3 regions of the Blautia faecicola genome follow, and region 2 is predicted to be linked to each of the others. Evidence: a T-box and tRNA genes for the amino acid it is inferred to sense, from the RefSeq annotation. Region 2 holds a T-box; the other regions hold tRNA genes.
The links. The T-box of region 2 lies ahead of leuS (leucine--tRNA ligase). A T-box ahead of a tRNA ligase gene usually reads a tRNA of that ligase, here a tRNA-Leu.

Region 1 (7,551 bases), 860 kb from region 2:
AGTTTTCGATAACAATAAACAGTACACCGTATACGATCAGCATCACGGAAACGACCCAGTAATTCATGAATGTTTTCTCGATCCAGTTGTTAAACGGAAGTGCCACGATGATTGCCGGCACACAAGATACCAGAATCTTTAACCACAGCACGATCTTATTCATGTTGATGTATTTGTCTGCAAATTTCTGTAATTTCCCGATACGCTCATTCGTACTGATATAGTTCCAGTTACTCTCTCTGGACGGATCATTTTTATGAAATGGCCATAATTTTTTAAAATCCAGTACCACAACCGCCAGTACGGCTCCCAGCTGGATGACCACAAGGAACATCTGCCAGAATTCCTCACTGACTTTCAGTTTCATAAACTGATCCACCAGGATCATATGGCCGGTACTGCTTACAGGAAGCCATTCGGTGATTCCCTCCACAATACCGAGAAAAATTACTTTCAGTAATTCGATAATATCCATATTTTCCCCTTTATTAGATCTGTGCGATATCAATCAGCGTAAGCCTGTTCAGATCTGTATTTTCCAGACTGGTTACCAGTGCTTTGGCTGTGTCCATAGCAGTCAGAACGTTAACACCTGTCTCGATAGCATTTCTTCGGATCAGGAAACCGTCTTTTGCGTGTTCCACACCCTGAGAAGGTGTATCGATGACCAGATCGATCTTGTGACCCAGGATCAGATCCATCAGGTTTGGTGACGGCTGTTCGAGCTTATTGGTACGGATTGCTTTTACGCCGGCTTCCTGCAGCGTTTTAGCTGTATTTCTGGTTGCATAGATCCGGTAACCCAGTGCTTCAAACCGTTTCCCGATCTCAACTGCTTCCTCTTTATCCTCATCACGAACGGTCATGATCATATTTTTATGTTTCGGCAGATTGATACCTGCACCAAGGAATGCTTTGTACAGTGCCTCATTAAAGCTTTCCGCAATACCCAGACACTCACCGGTGGACTTCATCTCCGGTCCAAGACTGATATCCGCACCACGGATCTTCTCGAAGGAGAACACCGGCATCTTGATCGCAAAATATTTTGCTTCCGGCTGCAGTCCCGGTGTATAACCCATATCTTTCAGTTTGTATCCCATGATGGCTTTTGCTGCCAGAGGAACGATCGGGATACCGGTTACCTTGCTGATGTACGGAACGGTACGGCTAGAACGTGGATTAACCTCGATGACATAGACTTCTTCACCGCATACGATAAACTGAATATTGATCATGCCGATGACATGCAGTGCTTTGGCCAGACGTTTGGTGTATTCTTCAATGGTAGCTTTTGCAGTCTTGCTGATGGTCTGTGCCGGATATACAGAGATACTGTCTCCGGAGTGGATACCGGCTCTCTCGATATGCTCCATGATACCCGGGATTACGATGTCTTCGCCGTCGCATACCGCATCAACCTCGATCTCTTTACCTACCAGGTATTTGTCGACCAGGATCGGATGTTCCTGTGCGATCCGGTTGATGATGCCGATGTACTGTTCCACATCTTCATCGTTGATCGCGATCTGCATACCCTGACCACCCAGAACGTAAGAAGGACGAACCAGAACCGGATAACCCAGTTCGTTGGCAGCTTTCTTAGCCTCTTCAGCGGTAAATACGGTCTGTCCCTTTGGTCTCGGGATCTGGCACTGTTCCAGGATCTCATCGAACAGCTCACGGTCTTCGGCTGCATCTACATTTTCTGCGGATGTTCCGAGGATCGGCACACCCATCTTCATCAGTGCCTCGGTAAGTTTGATAGCGGTCTGTCCACCGAACTGCACCACTGCTCCGTCCGGTTTCTCGATATTTACGATGTTTTCCACATCTTCCGGTGTAAGCGGCTCAAAATACAGTTTGTCAGCGATATCAAAGTCTGTACTTACGGTTTCCGGGTTGTTGTTGATGATGATGGTCTCATAACCTTCTTTTGCAAAGGCCCAGGTACAGTGTACAGAACAGAAGTCGAACTCGATACCCTGTCCGATACGGATCGGGCCGGAACCAAGTACCAGAACTTTTTTCTTGTCCGGTGTGCGCTCTGCCTCATTTTCTCCGCCATATACAGAGTAATAATACGGTGTGGTGGCTGCAAACTCAGCGGCACAGGTATCTACCATTTTGTAAGCTGCGGTGATACCGTATGTTTTACGCATTTCTTTTACCGTTTCTTCTGTCTTTCCGTTCAGTTTTGCAATCACATAATCCGGGAATTCCATGCGTTTTGCTTCTCTTAACAGATCCTCGTCCAGTTCCCTGGTCTTTAACGCATATTCCATCTCGGTCAGGATCGCGATTTTATCGATAAACCACAGATCGATCTTGGTGATCTCATGGATCTCTTCCTGAGAAATACCGATGCGGATCGCCTGTGCGATTCTCCAGATTCTCATATCATCTACAATATGAAGTTCCTGCAGCATCTCTTCTCTGGACAGATTTGAGAAATCGTAGGACATCAGGCTGTCTACGTGCTGTTCCAGGGAACGGATGGCTTTCATCAGTGCACCTTCGAAGTTATTGCAGATACTCATAACCTCACCGGTTGCTTTCATCTGTGTGGTCAGGGTACGTTTTGCACTGATAAATTTATCAAATGGCAGACGCGGAATCTTGACAACACAGTAGTCTAACATCGGCTCGAAACTTGCATAAGTTTTTCCGGTAATGGCATTCGGGATCTCATCCAGAGTGTAACCCAGAGCGATCTTTGCTGCTACTTTTGCGATCGGGTATCCGGTTGCCTTACTTGCCAGTGCGGAAGAACGGGATACACGCGGATTTACCTCGATCACACAGTATTCAAAGCTGTCCGGATTCAGAGCGTACTGTACGTTACATCCACCGGTGATGCCAAGCTCTGTGATGATGTTCAGTGCGGAAGTTCTCAGCATCTGGTATTCTTTATCACCCAGTGTCTGAGACGGTGCCACAACGATACTGTCACCGGTATGTACACCAACCGGATCCAGGTTTTCCATATTACAAACGGTGATGCAGTTTCCTGCGCCGTCACGCATTACTTCGTACTCGATTTCTTTCCATCCGGCGATACATCTTTCTACCAGAACCTCGCCTACACGGGAAAGACGCAGACCATTTTCCAGGATCTCGATCAGTTCCGCTTCGTTGTGAGCGATACCGCCGCCGCTTCCGCCCAGGGTATATGCCGGCCGAAGAACCACCGGATAACCGATCGTGTTGGTAAATGCAATACCGTCTTCTACGGTTGTAACAACCAGGGATGCCGCAACCGGCTCACCGATCTTTTCCATCGTATCTTTGAATTCCTGACGGTCTTCTGCTTTTTTGATGGTCTGGGAAGTCGTACCGATCAGTCTTACATTATGTTCTTTTAAGAATCCTCTCTCTTCCAGTTCCATCGCCAGATTCAGTCCTGCCTGACCACCCAGGGTAGGAAGCACGCTGTCCGGTTTTTCTTTCAGGATCAGCTGTTCCACAACCTCTACGGTCAGCGGCTCAATGTAAACTTTGTCTGCGATATCTTTATCGGTCATGATGGTTGCCGGGTTGGAGTTCAACAGGACAACTTCCACGCCCTCTTCTTTCAGAGAACGGCAGGCCTGTGTTCCTGCATAGTCAAATTCTGCTGCCTGACCGATAACAATCGGACCGGAACCAATCATCAGTACTTTCTTAATCTCTGGATTCTTTGGCATTACTCTTCTCCTCCCATCATTTTGATAAACCGGTCAAACAGATAACCGGAATCCTGTGGTCCCGGGCATGCTTCCGGATGGAACTGTACGGTGAAAATATTTTTCCCTGTATATTTCAGTCCTTCATTGGTTCCGTCGTTTACATTGATAAACGCCGGTACGGCAACTTTCGGATCCAGATTGTCGGTGTCTACCACATATCCGTGGTTCTGAGAAGAAATATACACTCTTCCGGTTTCCAGATCTTTGACCGGATGATTGCCTCCTCTGTGACCGTATTTCATCTTATGGGTATCCGCACCGGTTGCCAGTGCCATCAGCTGATGTCCAAGACAGATTGCGAAGATCGGTGTGTCGGACTCGTATAATTTACGGATCTCTTTGATCACTTCCGTACACTCCTTCGGATCTCCAGGGCCGTTTGACAGCATGATACCGTCCGGATTGGATGCCAGGATCTCCTCTGCTGTGGTAGATGCAGGATAAATCGTTACCTCGCATCCTCTTTTATTCAGAGATTTCGCGATGTTGTTCTTTGCGCCAAGATCCAGAAGGGCTACTTTCTTTCCGCTGCCTTTCAGTACCTTTTTCTCAGAACAGGTTACTTTCTCCACTACTTTTCCTGTAGTATATGCTTTCAGTCTCGGAATGATGGTATCCAAATCATAATTTTCATCCGTTGTGATCATACCATTCATGGTTCCTTTTTCTCTCAGAATTCTGGTCAGCGCGCGGGTATCGATCCCTGCGATTCCCGGAATGTCAAATCGTTTCAGAAAATTCTGAATCGTATCTTCACACCGGAAGTTGCTTGGTGTTCTGGAAAGTTCTCTTACAATATATCCATCCGGCCATGGTCTCAAAGACTCCGTATCCTCATAGCAAATACCGTAATTGCCGATCAGCGGATAAGTCATACATACAGCCTGGCCTGCGTAAGACGGGTCTGTCAGCACTTCCAGATATCCAGTCATGGAAGTATTGAATACGATCTCGCTGATGACTTCTTTTTTGGCTCCAATGCTGGTTCCGGTAAATACATGTCCATCTTCAAGTATTAAAAAAGCTTTCATCATTCCGTTTCCTTTCTCTTTTCTTATGTAGGCTTTTTGCAGCCCGTTTGTGTCTTTTTCCGCATAAAAGGGGAGAAATTCCCCTTGAAATCACTCCCCCTTGCGTAATCTTAGAGATTTTACCACAAAGTCTTTTTCATTTCAATACTTTATTTGAGAAAAGTGTCGCTTTCTGCGGGAGAAATATTTTTTTATCTTTTTTTCAAAAAAAGTGTTGACACTTTGCGTTTTATGCTGTATAGTATCACTTGTCGTTGACGGAGCGGCAAACAAATTTCATACTTAACAGATGTGCAGGAATGGCGGAATTGGCAGACGCGCAGGCTTCAGGTGCCTGTGGTAGCAATATCGTGCGGGTTCAAGTCCCGCTTCCTGCACTGTTTTTTTGTCTCTGTGCAGATTTATTCTCTCACATTTCTATGTACTTTTCAATTTTCATTTTCTGATTTTTATTTTATCTTTTTCTTTTCCCGGTATTCTGGCTCCCTGATCTGATTCTTCTTTGCTTTTTGTTTCATGAATCTCTCCTCTTCTTACCGGATAATAAAATAAATTGTTTTTTTTATCAGAAAAGTATTGACAACTTCGACAATTTCATGTATAGTATGTTTTGTCGATGAGACATACAGAATTTCATACTTAACAGATGTGCAGGAATGGCGGAATTGGCAGACGCGCAGGCTTCAGGTGCCTGTGGTAGCAATATCGTGCGGGTTCAAGTCCCGCTTCCTGCACTATTTTTTTCTTCTATTTTACCAAAATCCATTTGGCATTGTCACTCTTCAGGCTGTATCCACAGAAGGAGCAGCAATGATTCTCATCCGGTACAAAGTTGGCTCCACAGGATGGACATTCTTTCTCCATGAAGAAAACGCCGTCTTCTCTTCTTCTTTCCGGGTAACGGGCTCTTTGCATGATAAGTGTTCGCTTCACTTTTTTTCTATATGGATTTCTTCTATCTGGCAAATAGGTCTCGCTTGCACAGACTTTTACCTTTATTTTTGTAATATATTCTGTGTTGACCACTTTCTTTAACGTGATATTTCCGATTCCATAATCCATCAGTTCATCCGATTCTGTTTCGTTATAAATGGCATCACCGATACAGGACCTGAGATAATTCTCCGAGTATCTTACTATGGAGTCCGCCATCTTTTCCTGTCTGTTTCGGAAAAACTGATTGGATACCAGGATCAGCACAAAAACCAGAAGAGCTGCACCAACACCGGCTGTCAGGGAAACTTCTGTATCCTCGATCATATACAGGCATAAAAATACGCAGACATACACGATTCCCATAGCCCCTGTCAAAAGCAATGCACGCCGAAGATTTGTTCCTATTCGCTCATATACCTCAAATCTTTCCGTCTGCCAGTCATAAAACTCGCTTCGGATCACACCTCCGCAGTACTCACAGACCACCTGCTGACCGGTCAGTTCCACCGACGCTCCACAGGATGGACAGATGATTTTCTGTACGGTGGAATAATAACTTTTTTTCTTCTGGACACGATCTGAGTTTCGGATATGCCGAGACTGAAGGATCCGAAGATAGGCATGTTTTCGATAATTCTCATAACGGATTTTCCCATCTTCAGTGGAAATCAGGCGTTCCAGAGCACTACACTTGATAATAGATTCTCTCCATTCTCGTCCATCATTGTTCCAGCGTTCAAAATCATTGTCCGGCTGAACTTCCACGTCTGTCATCAGAATCTCACGGCACAGCTTCTGCTGATTCAGTCGATCAATCTGTCTTACGATATTTTTCCGAAAAGTCATATCCATTCTTGAGGGAAGTCTGTTTTTATCCGCTTTTTCAAGGGGAATCAGGATTCTCTCGAAGGCTTTCCTTATATCACGGCGTATTCCTGACTTTTGAAGAGTGGTATCGCCGCGCTGTTCCATCATTCTTTTTATTTTCCCCTTTTTCCGGTTTTTTGCCAGAAAAACAGAAAAATCGATATCCAGTATCCGTTCACCGATATAAATCCCTAACAAAATGGCAACTGTTGCAGCAAACCACGATGCATCTGATAGTCCCATATGTCGCCTCCCATTTCATGTTATCTATTTCTATTTTTATCCTTATTTTTCTTTTTTTCTGATTCTTCACCGTTTTCCGGTTCTTTCTTGAACATTTCGGCTATGAAGATCGCTGCAAAACCTGCTCCAAGGATAATAGCTGCACAGCAGAACAAGAATTCCAGGGGATCTCTGTCTGGCACAATCTTATATTTTCCTTTTGACGTTCTGTAAACTTCCACGTCGATCTCGTCCCCTGTATTGATCTCCTCATCGTTCCAGCAGTATACGGTGTCTCTGTCTTGGTAGGTTTCTCCATCGATCTCAAAAGTGACTTTCACTCTGTATTCCCGTAATTCTCTTTCACGATGATATCCATCCTCATCCTTGTCTTTATTTACGACTTCTCTGCAATATCCGACAACAGCCGAAACCTCCCGAATATCCGTACTGTTTTTATACTCATGGCTTGCTATCCGGCTTGAGACCACACCATAAATTCCTGCACCACACACAACAAGTCCCACCAGAATACCCAATAGAATAATTTTTATATCTTTCTTCTTACCATTTTTTACACTATTCATCGCTATCCCTCCTTCCATTCTTTATATACTCTCTGAATCTTTATCCTGTCGGTTTCTCGAAACATTATCCATAGGTCCTGATGGCCTCCAGAAGCTGTGTATCATTTTGATTGGACGGCATGCTGGCGTTTTCTGTCTCATTTTCCAGAAGCAGTCCCGAACCGCTGTATACAGAATACA
Region 2 (7,551 bases):
CTGCATCGTCTGTCATCTGGCATCCGTCCGGACCGTATGCTTTATAACCATTGTACTTTGCAGGGTTATGAGAAGCAGTTACCATGATACCTGCATTACAGTTGTAATATCTGGTTGCGAAAGAAAGGGCCGGAACCGGCATCAGAGCATCATAGATTCTGACTTTGATTCCGTTGGCTGCCAATACACCTGCAGCAGTCTTTGCAAATACATCACTTTTCAGACGGCTGTCGTAGCTGATGGCTACAGTTTGTGTGCCGCCCTGTGTTTTTACCCAGTTGGCCAGTCCCTGTGTTGCCTGACGGACCACATAAATATTCATACGATTGGTACCTGCTCCCAGGACCCCACGAAGACCAGCAGTTCCGAATTTTAATGCGACCGCGAAACGTTCTTTGATCTCATCATCGTTTCCTTCGATTCTGGACAGTTCCGGGTTCAGATCGGCATCCTCAAGATCTGCTGCCAACCAGCGTTTGTATTCTTCCTGATACATTATTTACCACTCCTATTATCTATATTTTTGTCACTTAAAAAGTTATATAGATTGTAACATGTTTTCACAGAAACAGCAACTGCTTTGTGAAACTTAAACGAATGTTAACAAATAATTTCGGTGAAAACGACAAATTCTACTATATTATCAGAAAAATCGCATGTCATTTTCCAATGACAAAACACGCCAGATATCATATCATGTTCTCAATTTTCCAGAGTGGCGAAAAATAATTCATAAAAATCGTCCTCGCCTTCCAGTTTTGGCGAATTTTCTCCCCCACCGTTGGTACTGCGACGCATGGAAGCATAAAACTCTTCCCCTGCCTGAATCAGATCCATCGTATAGATTGGATAACCTTCTTCCTGACATTTTTTACAGAAAGCATCGACAGGATTCTTCTCACTGCGGGTTGCAAAGAGTGCTTTTCGAAGTTCCGGGTCTTTCTTGGCTTTCAGCTGCAGTGCATCCAGTAATTCAATCGTATTCATAAAACATCCTCCTTTATCCCGTGATATGCAAAAGAGGCCTGCCAAATACAATGCAGACCTCCTTGTCTTTTACTGTTTTTAATTATTTCTGAACAATGTTGATGATTTTCTTCGGTACATAGATCTCTTTTACGATTGTACCTGTCAGTTTGTCAGCAACGGCTTCTTTTCCTTTTGCGATTGCATCTTCTTTGGAAATGTCAACCGGGATACTGATGACTGCACGGGTTTTTCCGTTGATCTGTACCGGTACCTCTACTTCGTCATCTTTCATAGCGTCTTCATCATGTTCCGGCCATTTTGCTGCAAATACGGATGTGTCATGACCCAGAACCTGCCACAGTTCTTCTGCAATGTGCGGAGCGAACGGAGAAAGCAGAATTACATAGGCAGACAGTGTTTCTTTGTCGATACCACCGGTCTTCTTAGCCATGTCAATCATCTTGTTGTTATATTCCATGAATTTGGAAACAACGGTATTCAGGCTGAAGCTTTCGAGACGTTCTGTGATATCGTGAATCAGGCAGTGACGCAGTTTTACCATCTCTTTAGTTTCTGCAACATTTGCTTCTGCGCTGTCCTGTACCAGTTTCCAGAAACGATTCAGGAAACGGTATACACCGTCGATTCCTCTGTCATCCCACTCTGCATCCAGTTCCGGCGGTCCTACGAACAGCTCATAGATACGCAGAGAGTCACATCCGTAATCTCTTACCAGATCGTCAGGAGAAACAACGTTTCCTTTCGATTTACTCATCTTGATACCGTTCTTACCGGTGATCATACCCTGGTTGAACAGTTTATGGAATGGTTCATCAAAGTCAATAGCTCCGATATCATACAGGAACTTGGTATAGAAACGGGAATACAGCAGATGCAGTACCGCATGTTCCACACCACCGATGTACATATCTACCGGCAGATATTTGTCAGCTTTTTCTTTGGAAACCAGTTCTTTATCATTTTTGTTATCTACATAACGCAGGAAGTACCAGGAAGAACCTGCCCACTGCGGCATAGTGTTGGTCTCGCGTTTTGCAGGTCCGCCGCAGGCCGGGCACTTGCAGTTAACCCATTCGTCGATAGCAGCCAGTGGTGATTCACCGGTTCCTGTCGGTTCGTAAGATTCTACATCCGGCAGACGAAGCGGAAGTTCTTCTTCCGGTACCGGAACGTTTCCACATTTCGGGCAGTGAACGATTGGGATCGGCTCGCCCCAGTAACGCTGACGGGAGAATACCCAGTCACGCAGTTTGAAGTTTACGGTTTTACGTCCAATACCCATCTTTTCGATCATCATCGGAGCTTCTTTCTTCAGTACAGAAGATTCCATACCGTTCCAGTCACCGGAGTTGATCATAGTTCCAGAAGCCTCTGTATATGCTTCTGTCATATTTTCAATCTCTTTTCCATCTTTTGCGATAACCTGAATGATCGGAATATTGAACTTGGTTGCAAATTCAAAGTCACGGTCATCATGGGCAGGTACACACATGATTGCTCCAGTACCGTAATCAGCTAATACATAGTCAGACAGCCAGATCGGTACTTTGGCACCATTTAACGGGTTGATTGCATAAGATCCGGTAAATACACCAGTCTTTTCTTTGTCCTGCAGACGATCCACGTTAGACTTCATGGATGCATCGTAGATATATTGTTCCACAGCTTCTCTTGTCTCATCGGTAGCCAGTTCTTTTGCCATGGCATGCTCCGGAGCCAGTACCATGAAAGTTGCACCGTGAAGGGTATCCGGGCGGGTGGTGTATACAGTGATCTTCTCGTCTTTTCCTTCAACCGGGAATTCAACTTCTGCACCATAGGATTTACCGATCCAGTCACTCTGCATCTTTTTAACTTTTTCCGGCCAGTCCAGTTTGTCCAGATCATTCAACAGACGGTCTGCATATTTTGTAATACGCAGCATCCACTGACGCAGATTTTTCTTAGTTACTTCAGAACCACAACGTTCACATTTTCCGTTGACAACTTCTTCATTTGCCAGACCTGTTTTACAGGATGGACACCAGTTGATCGGGAATTCTTTTTCGTAAGCCAGACCTTCTTTAAACATCTTTACAAAGATCCACTGGGTCCATTTGTAGAACTCAGGATCTGTGGTGTTTACTTCGCGATCCCAGTCATACAGAGCTGCGATCTCGTTGATCTGACGTTTGATATTTGCTACATTGTCTGCGGTTGATTTTGCAGGATGTACACCCATTTTGATCGCATAGTTTTCAGCCGGCAGACCGAAAGCATCCCATCCCATCGGGTGAATGATATAGTAACCGTTCAATAATTTGTAGCGGCTCCATACATCAGAAATTACATATCCTCTCCAGTGTCCGACATGAAGACCATTTCCTGACGGATATGGAAACATGTCCAGACAATAATATTTTGGCTTTTTGCCATCATCCACATTCACCGGGTGTTCTTCCCAGATATCATGCCATTTTTTTTCTACTGCCCTATGATTATAAGGTACTGTCATGGTTTCTTCCTCCTAGGTATTGCTTGAAATATAAAAAGTCCTTTTGTTTCTGTTTTTCAACTAGAGACGAAAGGACTTTATTTCCGTGGTACCACTCTACTTCATGAAGCATAAGCCTCATGCACTTATGGATTCTGTAACGGGAACTCCCGCTTTTTCTTACTTGCATCTTCTATAAATTATGAAAATGTTTCGGAAAAAGGACTCCGGGGCCAGTTCAAAGCTCTCTTCTGCTGACTCGCACCAACCGACAGCTCTCTGAAAGAACGATACCGCTTTTACTCTTCCCCTTCCAAGTCGTATACTTTATAAAACATAAAATATTTTAACTGCAAAGACAGTGTTTGTCAAGGCTTTCCTGTTATTTACACGGGCAGCAAGCCAAAGTGTTACTGTTCACTCCGTTCCCGGTAACACACCTCGCGATGCACAGAATTTATACCAATCGTATAAATTCGCGAAGCATATTTTATCTCGTTATGGCTGCTCATCAAAACGATGGTTTTTAAAATAGTATTCTTTATCGTGCTCATTGATCTCACGATATACCTTGCATGGACTTCCAAAAGCAATACAGTTTGCCGGAATGTCTTTGGTTACGATAGAACCGGCACCGATCACGGAATTTTCTCCGATAGTTACATCCGGAAGAACGACAACATTGGCTCCCAGCCATACATTATCACCAATGGTGATTGGGAATGAATACATTCCGTCTCCCCGGTGTTCCGGATCAATGGGATGTCCGGTGGTACACAAGGTTACATTCGGTCCGATCAACACATTTTTTCCGATGGTGATCTTCCAGTCATCGATCAGTGTCAGATTCATATTAGAATAGGTGCCGTCTCCGATGGATACATATTTTCCAACAGCTGCTGTAAGCGGTGGAGTGATCCATACATTTTTTCCTACTTTTCCGAAAATATCGTGAAGAAGTGCTTCTCTTCCTTCCATATCTTCCGGTGGCATACTGTTGAATTCTCTTACCAGTGCTTTTGTGTGAGCCTGCAGACTCATATTTTCATCATCATCCTGCCATACATACCCCTGTTTCATTCTCTCCTGCTCAGTCATAGTTTTTCTACCTCCCAGTTAATATTACTACAGGGTTAAGTGTAACATATTTGTGTAGGAAAAGCCATCTGTTCTCGAGAAAAGTATTGCCACGGTACATAACAATAACATATAACAGTCAGATGCTTTTTCATAGCATCAGTTGTCCAGAGAATCGGAAAAAAACAGACGTGGGAAAAGATCTTGTCCGAGCTCTTCCGCGGTATAATCCGCATTGCAGGATACGCTGGGAGCATACAGGTACGTATATCCATCCCGTATAACCATAAATACCAGCCAGAAATTGGTATCCTCGTTGTTTCCGCTGGTAAAGGAAACAATATACACCGGATAGGAAAGACTCTCAGTATAACCATCGTCCTGGTAAACGGAAAGAATGTTATATATGCCACCGTCGGTCAGTTTTTCTGCTGCAAGGGTTGCGTATGCCTCCGGAGTGTCCGGAAGATCTTCCGGGTTGACATAGCAATAGTCAACGATGCAAGACATCCCGTCTTCTAACATATCGTCATATCGGTGAGTCCCGTCTTCATAATTTTCATTTAGTATAGAAATCATACCGGTGTAAGGAAGAGCACCTCCCATGAGAACCGGTATGTCCACAGAATTCTCCTGACCGGACGGCGCATCAACAGGGTCTTCATCTGGTTGTGACGGAGAAGGATCTGCCTCATCAGGTGTATGGGATCCATGATCATTACCTGATTGAGTGTTTTCTGTGGTGTCGATATTTTCAGGAACTTCAGGTTCGTCCGTTATTATCGGATCAGTGTTTTTTTTCGGGTCAGATGGATCCTCGTCGTTTTGTTTGGTGTTTCTATCTGCAGTAATGAATGGAATCTTGAAGGGTAATTCGACCGGAAGTTTGAAAGAACAGGATGTCATGGTCAATGCTGCTGTGAGGAGCAGTGAAGCAAAAAGCCATTTTCTTTTCATAAGCGTAGTCTCCTTTCTTCTGATTATAGCAAATAGAATGATATACAGAATTCCTTTTTTACATTGTACCATATATTGTGCGGTTTGTGTGACTTTGGCTTATAAAATGATCCACTGGTCTCTTGATTATTGTTATCAGTAAACAGTGATTTTTCATTGAGGAGAAACGCTGGAGATCCAGTCTTTTGGCGAACAACCGCACTGCTGTTTAAAATATCGGCTGAAATGAGACATGTTTCGAAATCCGCAGGAAAGAGCCACTTGTTGGATCGGCAGCGCTTCATTTGTCAGTAGATTTTTGGCCTTGTCAAGACGGACCTGTAGCAGGTCGTTGTGTGGGGTACTGTGAAAAAACTGCCGGTAATAAGCGTAGAACTGACTTTTTTCCAGGTTTATCTGATTGCAGAGTTGTTCGGTTGTCCAGTGTTTTTCATAATGGCGGAGCATCTCCATGCGAAGTGCCTGAAAATCCCGGTACAACCCTTCTTCTTCTGGGTTATGTCGCTGCCCTTTTTCAAGTCCACGGGCTGCCGTGACCAGAAGCTGGCAGATCAGTGCACTCTGCATTGCTTCCGTATGAGAACCGCGGGTGATGTATTCCTGCTGCAGCTTGCGGATGATTTCTTCTATTTCTTCCGGATTTTGCGGATAAAATATCTGGTTTTGCGGAAGATGAAAATATTCTGCAAGATTCTCCTGTGCAACAAAATGAAGATAACTGTTCCGGAACTTCTGTACTGCCTGATAGTGCTGCATCTGTCCTGGTGTGTACAGGATGCAGGCATTTTCTCCGGTAATCAGTATACCATTCGCCTGATAAACTTTCATCGGAGTTTTCAGCAATAAAAACAAATAATCGCCGCTCCCCTGTGGACGGTAGATCCGGTCAGCATCTGGGTTGGAGCGGTTGTATTCGCAAAACTGTATGGAAATATCTGAAATCATTACTTCATCACCCTCTCGTATTTTCTACAAAAAGCATACCTGACACCGGAAAAAAAGTCAATTACTTCGGACAAAAACATCTGGTATTCTGCCAATGTTCTGTTACAATCATAGACAGTACAGACAATACATGTCGAGAGCACATTATATAACCACAGGAGGTTTTTACAATGAAAAAAGCTGAAATTATTGTAGACAAATATTTTCTCACCGGCGCGGTAGACAAAAGAATCTTCGGTTCTTTTATTGAACATCTGGGAAGAGCCGTGTACGAAGGAATCTATCAGGAAGGCAACCCGAACTCCGATGCACAGGGATTTCGGAAAGATACCCTGGATCTGGTCAAAGAACTGCAAGTTCCGATCGTTCGTTATCCGGGCGGTAACTTTGTATCCGGTTTCCGCTGGGAAGACAGCGTAGGACCAAAAGACAAACGTCCATCCAGACCGGAGCTTGCCTGGGGTGTGATCGAAACCAATCAGTTCGGATTAAATGAATTCGCCGACTGGTCAAAAAAAGCAGGAAGTGACATCATGATGGCTGTCAATCTGGGAACCCGCGGACCGGAAGATGCCAAGAATCTTCTGGAATACTGTAATTTCAAAGGCGGCACTTACTACAGTGATCTGCGAAAAGAACACGGTTACAAAGATCCGCACGATATCAAAGTATGGTGTCTGGGAAATGAAATGGATGGTCCGTGGCAGATGGGCCATAAAACGGCTACAGAATACGGAAGAATCGCAGCTGAGACTTCCCGTCTGATGAAATTCATGGATCCTACGATCGAGACCGTAGCCTGCGGAAGCTCCAATCTGGATATGCCAACCTTCGGTTCCTGGGAATACACCGTTCTGGATGAGGCTTATGATGAGGTTGATTATATGTCCCTGCATCAGTACTATGGAAACCGTGATGACGATACCCCTGATTTTCTGGCAAGTTCCAAAGGAATGGATGATTTTATCTCAGGTGTCGTAAGTATCTGCGATGCTGTCAAAGCAAAGAAACACGGCAAAAAGAATATTAACCTGTCCTTCGATGAGTGGAATGTCTGGTATCACAGCAACGAAGCAGATGAAAAACTGGAAAAATGGATCCAGGCACCC
Region 3 (7,551 bases), 870 kb from region 2:
ATCCTCCAAATCTGCTGGCACCGCAGGCGGCATAATCCGTAAAATCCTTAGCCTGGGGCTCATCCGACTCGGTAACAGGGACTGCCACGCGTCCAAGCATATCCATCATGGGATACCAGTCTGCCTGGTAGCCGGCTTCTGTTCCCATGGAGATCATAGCCGTAGCATATCCTCCCACTCCGTTACACATCACAAGATAGGGTTCTCCGGTCTCGGAGGAATACAGCTGCCCTACTTCATCCATCTCAAAAGTCTCAAAGTTCATCCTCTGTTCTATGATCTCCACCGGATCATCACCGCTTCTCGGAACAACGCAAAACAGCTGTCCGATTTCGTTTCCAATGATTCTTTCTTCTGGAATCATCTTTACAAATGGATACTCCTCCGAAAGATCCGGGAAGTTTTCTTCGATCCATTCCGGTATCCGGTCTACATAGGATTCGTCCACTTCTCCAAGAAAGGCCACTCCAAAGTTCTGAAGGGTTCCTTCCATGCTCTGGCGAAAAGCTTCCAGAGACTTCTCTGCTTTCTGTTCTTCTGTCTCTTCTGTCTCTTCTTTCTTTTCCGGTTTTGGAGTAGTCTCCGGTTCTTCCGGCTGTTCCGGTTTCTCTGTAGTGGAACTATCTTTTATTTCCGGTTTTCCGGCCTTGTTGGCCTTGATGGGAACCGGTTCGGCATCTCCATTCTCCGGGAGTTCTCCATCCGCCGTTCTTCCATTTACCATGCCGTCTCCGTCTTGCTTGTCAATACATCCGGTAAATATGGTCAGCGATGTAATGCAGAGCATTCCTGTAAGAAGGGCTCTGAGCAATATATTTTTATTTTTCACACATGTTTCCCCCTTTATAAAAGATTTCGAGCGCACCTAAGATAGATCGGGATTTTGGTGTATTCATGCCAAAACACCTCGCTGGACAGTGGCCACTGAATAGTTACTCTTTATTTATCAAAGCTTCATAGGTGTGGGACATCAGGAACTGCCCCGGATCATCCTCGGTCATATTTTCCATGATATTCTTTAAGCTTTCTTTTGAAGCATCGTCTCCACGCTCCATGATATATTTCATTGCGATTTCTCTTCCTCTTCTGTCTGCATCCTGATCCGCTACGATATCCAGCATCAGGTTATTAATTTCTGCCTCATCAAAATAGGTGGCTTCTTTCTTCCAGTCTTCATAGCTGGTGCCCATGCTGGAAGCACTTCTGAATGCGCCAACCGTTGTCCAATATGGAATCTCTCCGTTGCGTGGCTTCTGTGACAGATAATCTATCGTTATGCGGTATGCCCTTTCATTGGTATATCTATGACTGGGGTAATCATACCACATATAGGTCAGGGAAGTGATGCACGCATCGTGGAACTGAACCAGACTGCTGTCCTTCAAAACTTCCTCCAGCGGATCGATCACCCGGTCATCGTGGAGCCTTCCGGCATACTTATATGCACACGTTCTTACTTCCTCATCCTCATCCCCCATCAGTTTGAGAATGGCATCTACCATGCCGTCAATACCCATAGCCCATTCAGATCCTATAGCAAGGGCTGCCTGTTTCCGGACATTGGCATTCTCGTGCTCGGTCATATTCAAAACGAACTCTGCAACCGCCGGATTGCTCACGGCACCTCCAAGACTTCTTAAAGCGGCAAATAATACTACAGGTTCTGTTTCCTTGGCCAGTACTTCTTCTGCCATCTTTTCTTCCTCACTGCTTGTGCCAAACAGGCCTCCGATCGTGGTGAATGCATAGGCGCGAACGTTGGCATTTTCACTGTGGAGCATGTTATCCCTGATTGTTGTGGTATATGGAATCTTGCATCCATCATCCTTGAGGATTTTGAAAGCCTCATCGGTAATATTTTCTTCTCTGCCATAAAAGTCTTCTGTATAGTTTGTATAAGCATATGTAGAATAAAGTGCCAGTGCTTCGTCTTCTGTGATATTTTTCACGTCTTTGATACGATCTATCAGATTCTGAGCAGACATACTTTCATATTCTTTTTTCGTAACCTGTGCCGGTTCATAATCATCGTCCGAGAAATCTGTTTCGTTCTCGGTATCCGTGTCTTTATCTGATTCTTTGGTTTCTTTGTCCTCCTTTGGTACCGGTGTTTTGGGCGGAGCATCCGTTTCGGCAGAATCGTCTCCGGTATCTGTCGTTTCTACTCCTGAAGTTGTGTCTTTATCCTTGTTTCCGTCCTTTCCACAGCCTATAGGCATCGCCAGCATAGCTGCGATCAGCAGCATGCTAATAACTTTTTTCCACATCATAAAGTTTCCTCCCTTCGTTTCTGCAAAACTTTTTCTATGATTGACCTTACCTTCTCTATAATTATATTAAACAATATAAAACCAGTTTTCACTATTACTTGTGTTAGTTACCGATAGTTGTTTGTCTGTTTCCTGTCAGAAAATGTTTTTACAGTTAATTTCCGCGAATCGTCGGAATACATTATTCAATTACGCATTTCATAAAAGTTCTCTATTTTCTATATTTTTCTATGTTTTTTCAAAAAATCTGTTGACAACCAGTGTTTTTTCATGTATAGTACATTATGTTGTTGAGATGCAACGAAACTTCATAATAAAAGTTGTGCAGGAATGGCGGAATTGGCAGACGCGCAGGCTTCAGGTGCCTGTGGTAGCAATATCGTGCGGGTTCAAGTCCCGCTTCCTGCACTATTTTTTTGTCTTTGTACAGGCTATTTATTTTCTGCAATCGTAAAAAGATCGCTGCATTCACATTTTTCTGTAAACACAGCGACCTTTTCTTTCATCTCTTCTTATAACTGTTCAATACCCTCACAGTTTCCTTTTATTTTTCAAGCACAAATGCTTCATACGGGCGAATCGTCATCTGTTCTTTGATTTCTCCTTCCGGATAATTTGCGATCAGATAGCTTCCCTTGCGGAATTCCTCCGGAATCTCTACTGCTACTTCTTTTTCACTGAAGTTACATACCACCAACAGTTTTTCTTCTCCCAGTGTTCTTGTATACATATAGATTTCTTCGGACTCCGGCAGTAACAGATCATAAGTTCCGTATACGATGATCTCTTTTTCTTTTCGCAGTGCGATCAGCTTTCTGTAATAATTAAATACAGATTCCGGATCGTCGACCTGTTTCTTCGCATTGATCTCTTTATAGTTCGGATTGACCATGATCCATGGTTCTACGGTGGAAAATCCTGCATAAGCACTGTCATCCCACTGGAACGGTGTTCTCGCATTGTCACGGCTCTTACGGCACAGATAACGCATCATTTCTTCCGCGGTAAATACATGCTGTTCTTCTACCAGTTCTCTGTAAGCATTGATGCTGTCCAGATCACGGAACTGATCGATCGATGTGAACGGAACGTTCGTCATGCCAAGTTCTTCTCCCTGATATACATAAGGAGTTCCCTGCATCATGTGAATACAGGTTGCCAGCATCTTTGCAGATACATCATGATATTTTGCGGAATCATCGGCATATCTGGATACCGAACGTGGCTGATCGTGATTCTCCCAGAACAGACTGTTCCAGGCAATATCCTCCAGACCTTTCTGCCATTTGGTCAGAACAGCTTTCATCTCGCGCAGATCCATCTTTTTATCGGTCCATTTGTTATCCGCATCAGCATCCACATCCATATGTTCAAACTGGAATACCATATTCAGCTCTTTTTCATCGCTTCTTGCGTATTTTTTAGCTTCTTCCAGAGTCACACCGGAACACTCGCCTACGGTAATGGTATCCGCATTGTTTAATACTTTTTCACGCATCTCCTGCAGATATTCATGGACATGAGGACCGTTTGCCGGCTCATTAAAGCTTGCGTATCCATTGATTCCCGGCTTTCCATCCGGCAGATCCGGCTTTTTGGAGATCAGGCTGATCACATCCATACGGAATCCATCTACTCCTTTTTCCAGCCACCAGTTCATCATGTCAAATACTTCTTCCCGGACTTTTGGATTATCCCAGTTCAGATCCGGCTGTTTTTTTGAAAACAGATGCAGATAATACATATCCGTTTCTTCATCATACTCCCATGCCGGCCCGGAGAAACAGGAGCCCCAGTTATTCGGTTCCTTTCCATCTTTTCCATCTCTCCAGATATAATAGTCGCGATATGGATTGTCTTTAGACTTTCTGCTCTCTATAAACCATGGATGTTCATCGGAGGTATGGTTGACTACCAGATCCATGACGATTTTGATTCCATGCTCATGTGCTGCTGCCAGCATCCGGTCAAAATCTTCCATGGTTCCGAACTCGGTCATGATCGCACGATAATCGCTGATATCGTATCCATTATCATCATTCGGAGACTGGTATACCGGTGATAACCATACGACATTCACTCCCAGTTTTTCCAGATAATCCATCTTTTCTGTGATACCGTTCAGATCACCGATTCCATCTCCGTTGCTGTCCTTAAAACTTCTCGGATAAATCTGATATACGATACTTTCTTTCCACCATCTTTTTTCCATAGTTTTATCTCTCCCTTTTACATTTATCATTTTGTGTTTTTGCCAAACACCAGATACTCTCATCATAACCGAAAAAAGGGCGAAAAACTTCCATTTTTCTCCCCTTTTTCTATACTATTCTGACTTTTCATGTTCACCGATTCTTCGGATCACTTCCGTTACCAGCGCACGGAATTTCGGTGCGGCAAGATCGGCGGCTTCCTGCACCTCTTTGTGGGACAGCGGCTGTGTACTCATGCCGGCTGCCAGATTCGAAATAAAGGAAATTCCCAGGATCTTCATTCCCATATGGTTGGCTGCGACAGCTTCACACGCGGTACTCATTCCCACCGCATCTGCCCCCAGTGTCCGTACCATGCGGATCTCTGCCGGAGACTCATACGCCGGACCGGTAAACTGCAGATACGTTCCTTCCTGAAGATCAATGTTCAACGCTTTGCTGCTCTCCCGGATGATCTTCCGGTACTCCCTCCGGTAAATCTCACTCATATCCGGAAAACGCGGTCCCAGATCTTCTCTGTTGGCTCCGATCAGCGGAGACGGTACAAAACTTGAAATCTGATCGGTGATCATCATCAGATCCCCGGCATGGAAGTTCTCATTGACACCACCGGCGGCATTGGTCAGAAACAGGATCTCCGCACCCATTTTCTTCATCAGACGCACCGGAAGTACCACATCCTGCATCGGATAGCCTTCATAATAGTGTACCCGCCCCTGCATCATAACGGTCGGTACCCCTTCTACCTTTGCATATACAAACTGTCCTTTGTGTCCGGCTACCGTAGACCGCGGAAATCCTTCGATGCTCTCGTACGGAATAACCTTTTCCACAGTCACATGGTCTGCATAATCACCAAGACCAGATCCAAGGATCAGCGCCAGTTTCGGTACAAATGGGAGCTGATCTTTCACTGCCTCATAACACTGATCCAGTTTTTCTTCACTCTTCATCGCCGTCCTCCTTCTGTGCGCAGGCATCCCATACTTCCTGCTCTGCATCCTGTTCCGGCGCTGTTTCTTCTTTTGTTTCTTCCTGGGGTTCTTCGGTTTCTTCTTCAACTTCTGTTTCCGGCTCTTCGCCTTCTTTCTCTTCCTGGTCTTCCGTCTCCTCTACCGGTCCCTGGGTAAACCATTCCTCTTCTTTTTCTTCCTCTTCCCCCGGAAGTTCCGTACCGCAGTACATGCAGAATACGGCATCTTTCGGATTGGAGATTCCACAGGCAGGGCATACATTTTTTCCCTGTTTTGCAGCCATGCTCTCTTTACACTCTGCCAGTTCTTTCTGCAGACCCATCACCACTTCACAGTGACCGGTCAGTTCTTCATCCATGGTATCTCCGTCTACATAGCGCTTATACACAATTTCACCGACATCCGCATATTTTTTCCGAATTTCTCTTTGCAGTGTCCGCACTTTGTTTCGCATCTTCTGTGTCTCAACAAATTCCTCTGTTTTCTTTCCCACAGCTCCTGCGGTCTCTGTGATCGTCTGTTTGATGCTTCCAAATAAATCTTCGTTCATAAGTCATACCTCCTTGCATATTAACCCCATTTGTATCCTTTTTACTGCAACAACAGCGGTTCCTGTCCTCTCAGAAGGATCTTCGGACCACCGATGTGTTCGATATACTCTTCGGTGATGATCACCTCTCCGATGCTGTCATCTTTCGGAATCTCATACATGATATCCAGCATGTATTCTTCCAGAATCGCCCGCAGTGCTCTCGCACCGGTATCTTTTTCCAGTGCTTTTTTCGCAATCGCCCGCAGCGCATTCTCTTCAAATTCCAGCTTCACTTCGTCCATCTCCAGTAGTTTTTCATACTGTTTGAGGATTGCATTGCGCGGCTCTTTCAGGATCTTCACCAGCATATCCTCATCAAGTCCCTGCAACGTGAAAATAATCGGCAGTCTTCCCAGAAATTCCGGCACCATACCGAAGGCTCTCAGGTCTTCCACCGTCACTTTATCCAGCAGGTTTTTATCGTTATCGTATTTGTCCTTCAGATCCGCCTGGAAACCGATCGACGATTTTTTATTTAACCGCTCTTTGATGATCTCAGTCAGATCCGGGAATGCACCACCGCAGATAAATAAAATATTGCTGGTATTTACCGTAGCCAGCGGTACCATAGCATTCTTGCTGTTCGCGCCGACCGGCACTTCCACATCACTGCCCTCGAGAAGCTTCAGCATCCCCTGCTGTACCGCCTCACCGCTGACATCTCTCTGGTTCGTATTTTTCTTTTTGGCAATCTTGTCAATCTCATCGATAAAGATAATTCCATGCTCCGCCCGCTCCACATCGTTATCGGCTGCCGCAAGCAGTTTGGAAACCACGCTCTCGATATCATCACCGATATAACCGGCTTCCGTCAGGGAAGTTGCATCCGTGATCGCAAGCGGCACATCCAGCAGTTTTGCCAATGTCTGCACCAAGTAAGTCTTACCGCTTCCGGTCGGTCCAATCATCAGCATATTGGACTTCGCGATCTCCACCTCACCGCTTTTCTGTTCCGAACTGAGCACCCGTTTGTAATGATTGTAGACGCCGACAGAGACAACTTTCTTCGCATGCTCCTGTCCGATCACATATTCATCCAGCTTCGCTTTGATCTTATGTGGCGGCGGAACATCCTTCATGGTAAATTCCTGTTTCTTTTCTTCTGTTTTCTTTTTTTTCTTCACTCTCTGTTTCTCTGATACCTGATTCGGAATACTCGACAGATCCATCATGCTGATATTCGGCATATGACTCATCAGATCTCCGTAATTCATATTGCCGTTATTCATGGTATCAAAACTCTTCTGCATACATTCCGTACAGATATGTATATTCTGAGGAAGCGTAATCATCGGTCCCGTCTTACTCTCCGGTCTCCGACACAGAAAGCAGACTTTTTCGTACTCGTCTTCCTTCGTATTTCCATCAGAAGCCTCCCGCCCCTGCATCTCTTTTTCCTGTAAATCCTTGTCTTCTGACATCCCTTTATCCCTTTCTCATCCCACATTCCATGAGACACTGTCCCCGAAACCACCCATCACTCCCCGTGCCTCCGGTTACTT

Region 1: it encodes a tRNA-Leu, which carries the amino acid that the T-box ahead of leuS (leucine--tRNA ligase) is inferred to sense. The anticodon was not compared.
Region 3: it encodes a tRNA-Leu, which carries the amino acid that the T-box ahead of leuS (leucine--tRNA ligase) is inferred to sense. The anticodon was not compared.

The regions. Positions count from the first base shown of each region.
Region 1 covers NZ_SDKC01000001.1:954,232-961,782, reverse strand. Annotated here, with positions in the region: gene ETP43_RS04465 (undecaprenyl-diphosphate phosphatase) at 1-475, opposite strand, end outside; gene carB (carbamoyl-phosphate synthase large subunit) at 489-3,686, opposite strand; gene ETP43_RS04455 (carbamoyl phosphate synthase small subunit) at 3,686-4,759, opposite strand; tRNA gene ETP43_RS04450 (tRNA-Leu) at 5,053-5,136, shown strand; tRNA gene ETP43_RS04445 (tRNA-Leu) at 5,410-5,493, shown strand; gene ETP43_RS04440 (zinc ribbon domain-containing protein) at 5,507-6,805, opposite strand; gene ETP43_RS04435 (hypothetical protein) at 6,826-7,371, opposite strand; gene ETP43_RS04430 (hypothetical protein) at 7,436-7,551, opposite strand, start outside.
Region 2 covers NZ_SDKC01000001.1:1,814,688-1,822,238, forward strand. Annotated here, with positions in the region: gene ETP43_RS08160 (phospho-sugar mutase) at 1-496, opposite strand, end outside; gene ETP43_RS08165 (hypothetical protein) at 703-987, opposite strand; gene leuS (leucine--tRNA ligase) at 1,070-3,484, opposite strand; T-box leader at 3,544-3,788, opposite strand; gene ETP43_RS08175 (sugar O-acetyltransferase) at 3,962-4,561, opposite strand; gene ETP43_RS08180 (hypothetical protein) at 4,700-5,497, opposite strand; gene ETP43_RS08185 (helix-turn-helix transcriptional regulator) at 5,651-6,442, opposite strand; gene arfA (arabinosylfuranosidase ArfA) at 6,613-7,551, shown strand, end outside.
Region 3 covers NZ_SDKC01000001.1:946,354-953,904, reverse strand. Annotated here, with positions in the region: gene ETP43_RS04430 (hypothetical protein) at 1-829, opposite strand, end outside; gene ETP43_RS04425 (HEAT repeat domain-containing protein) at 933-2,270, opposite strand; tRNA gene ETP43_RS04420 (tRNA-Leu) at 2,595-2,678, shown strand; gene ETP43_RS04415 (glycoside hydrolase family 13 protein) at 2,815-4,482, opposite strand; gene ETP43_RS04410 (purine-nucleoside phosphorylase) at 4,597-5,436, opposite strand; gene ETP43_RS04405 (zinc ribbon domain-containing protein) at 5,426-6,007, opposite strand; gene clpX (ATP-dependent Clp protease ATP-binding subunit ClpX) at 6,049-7,470, opposite strand.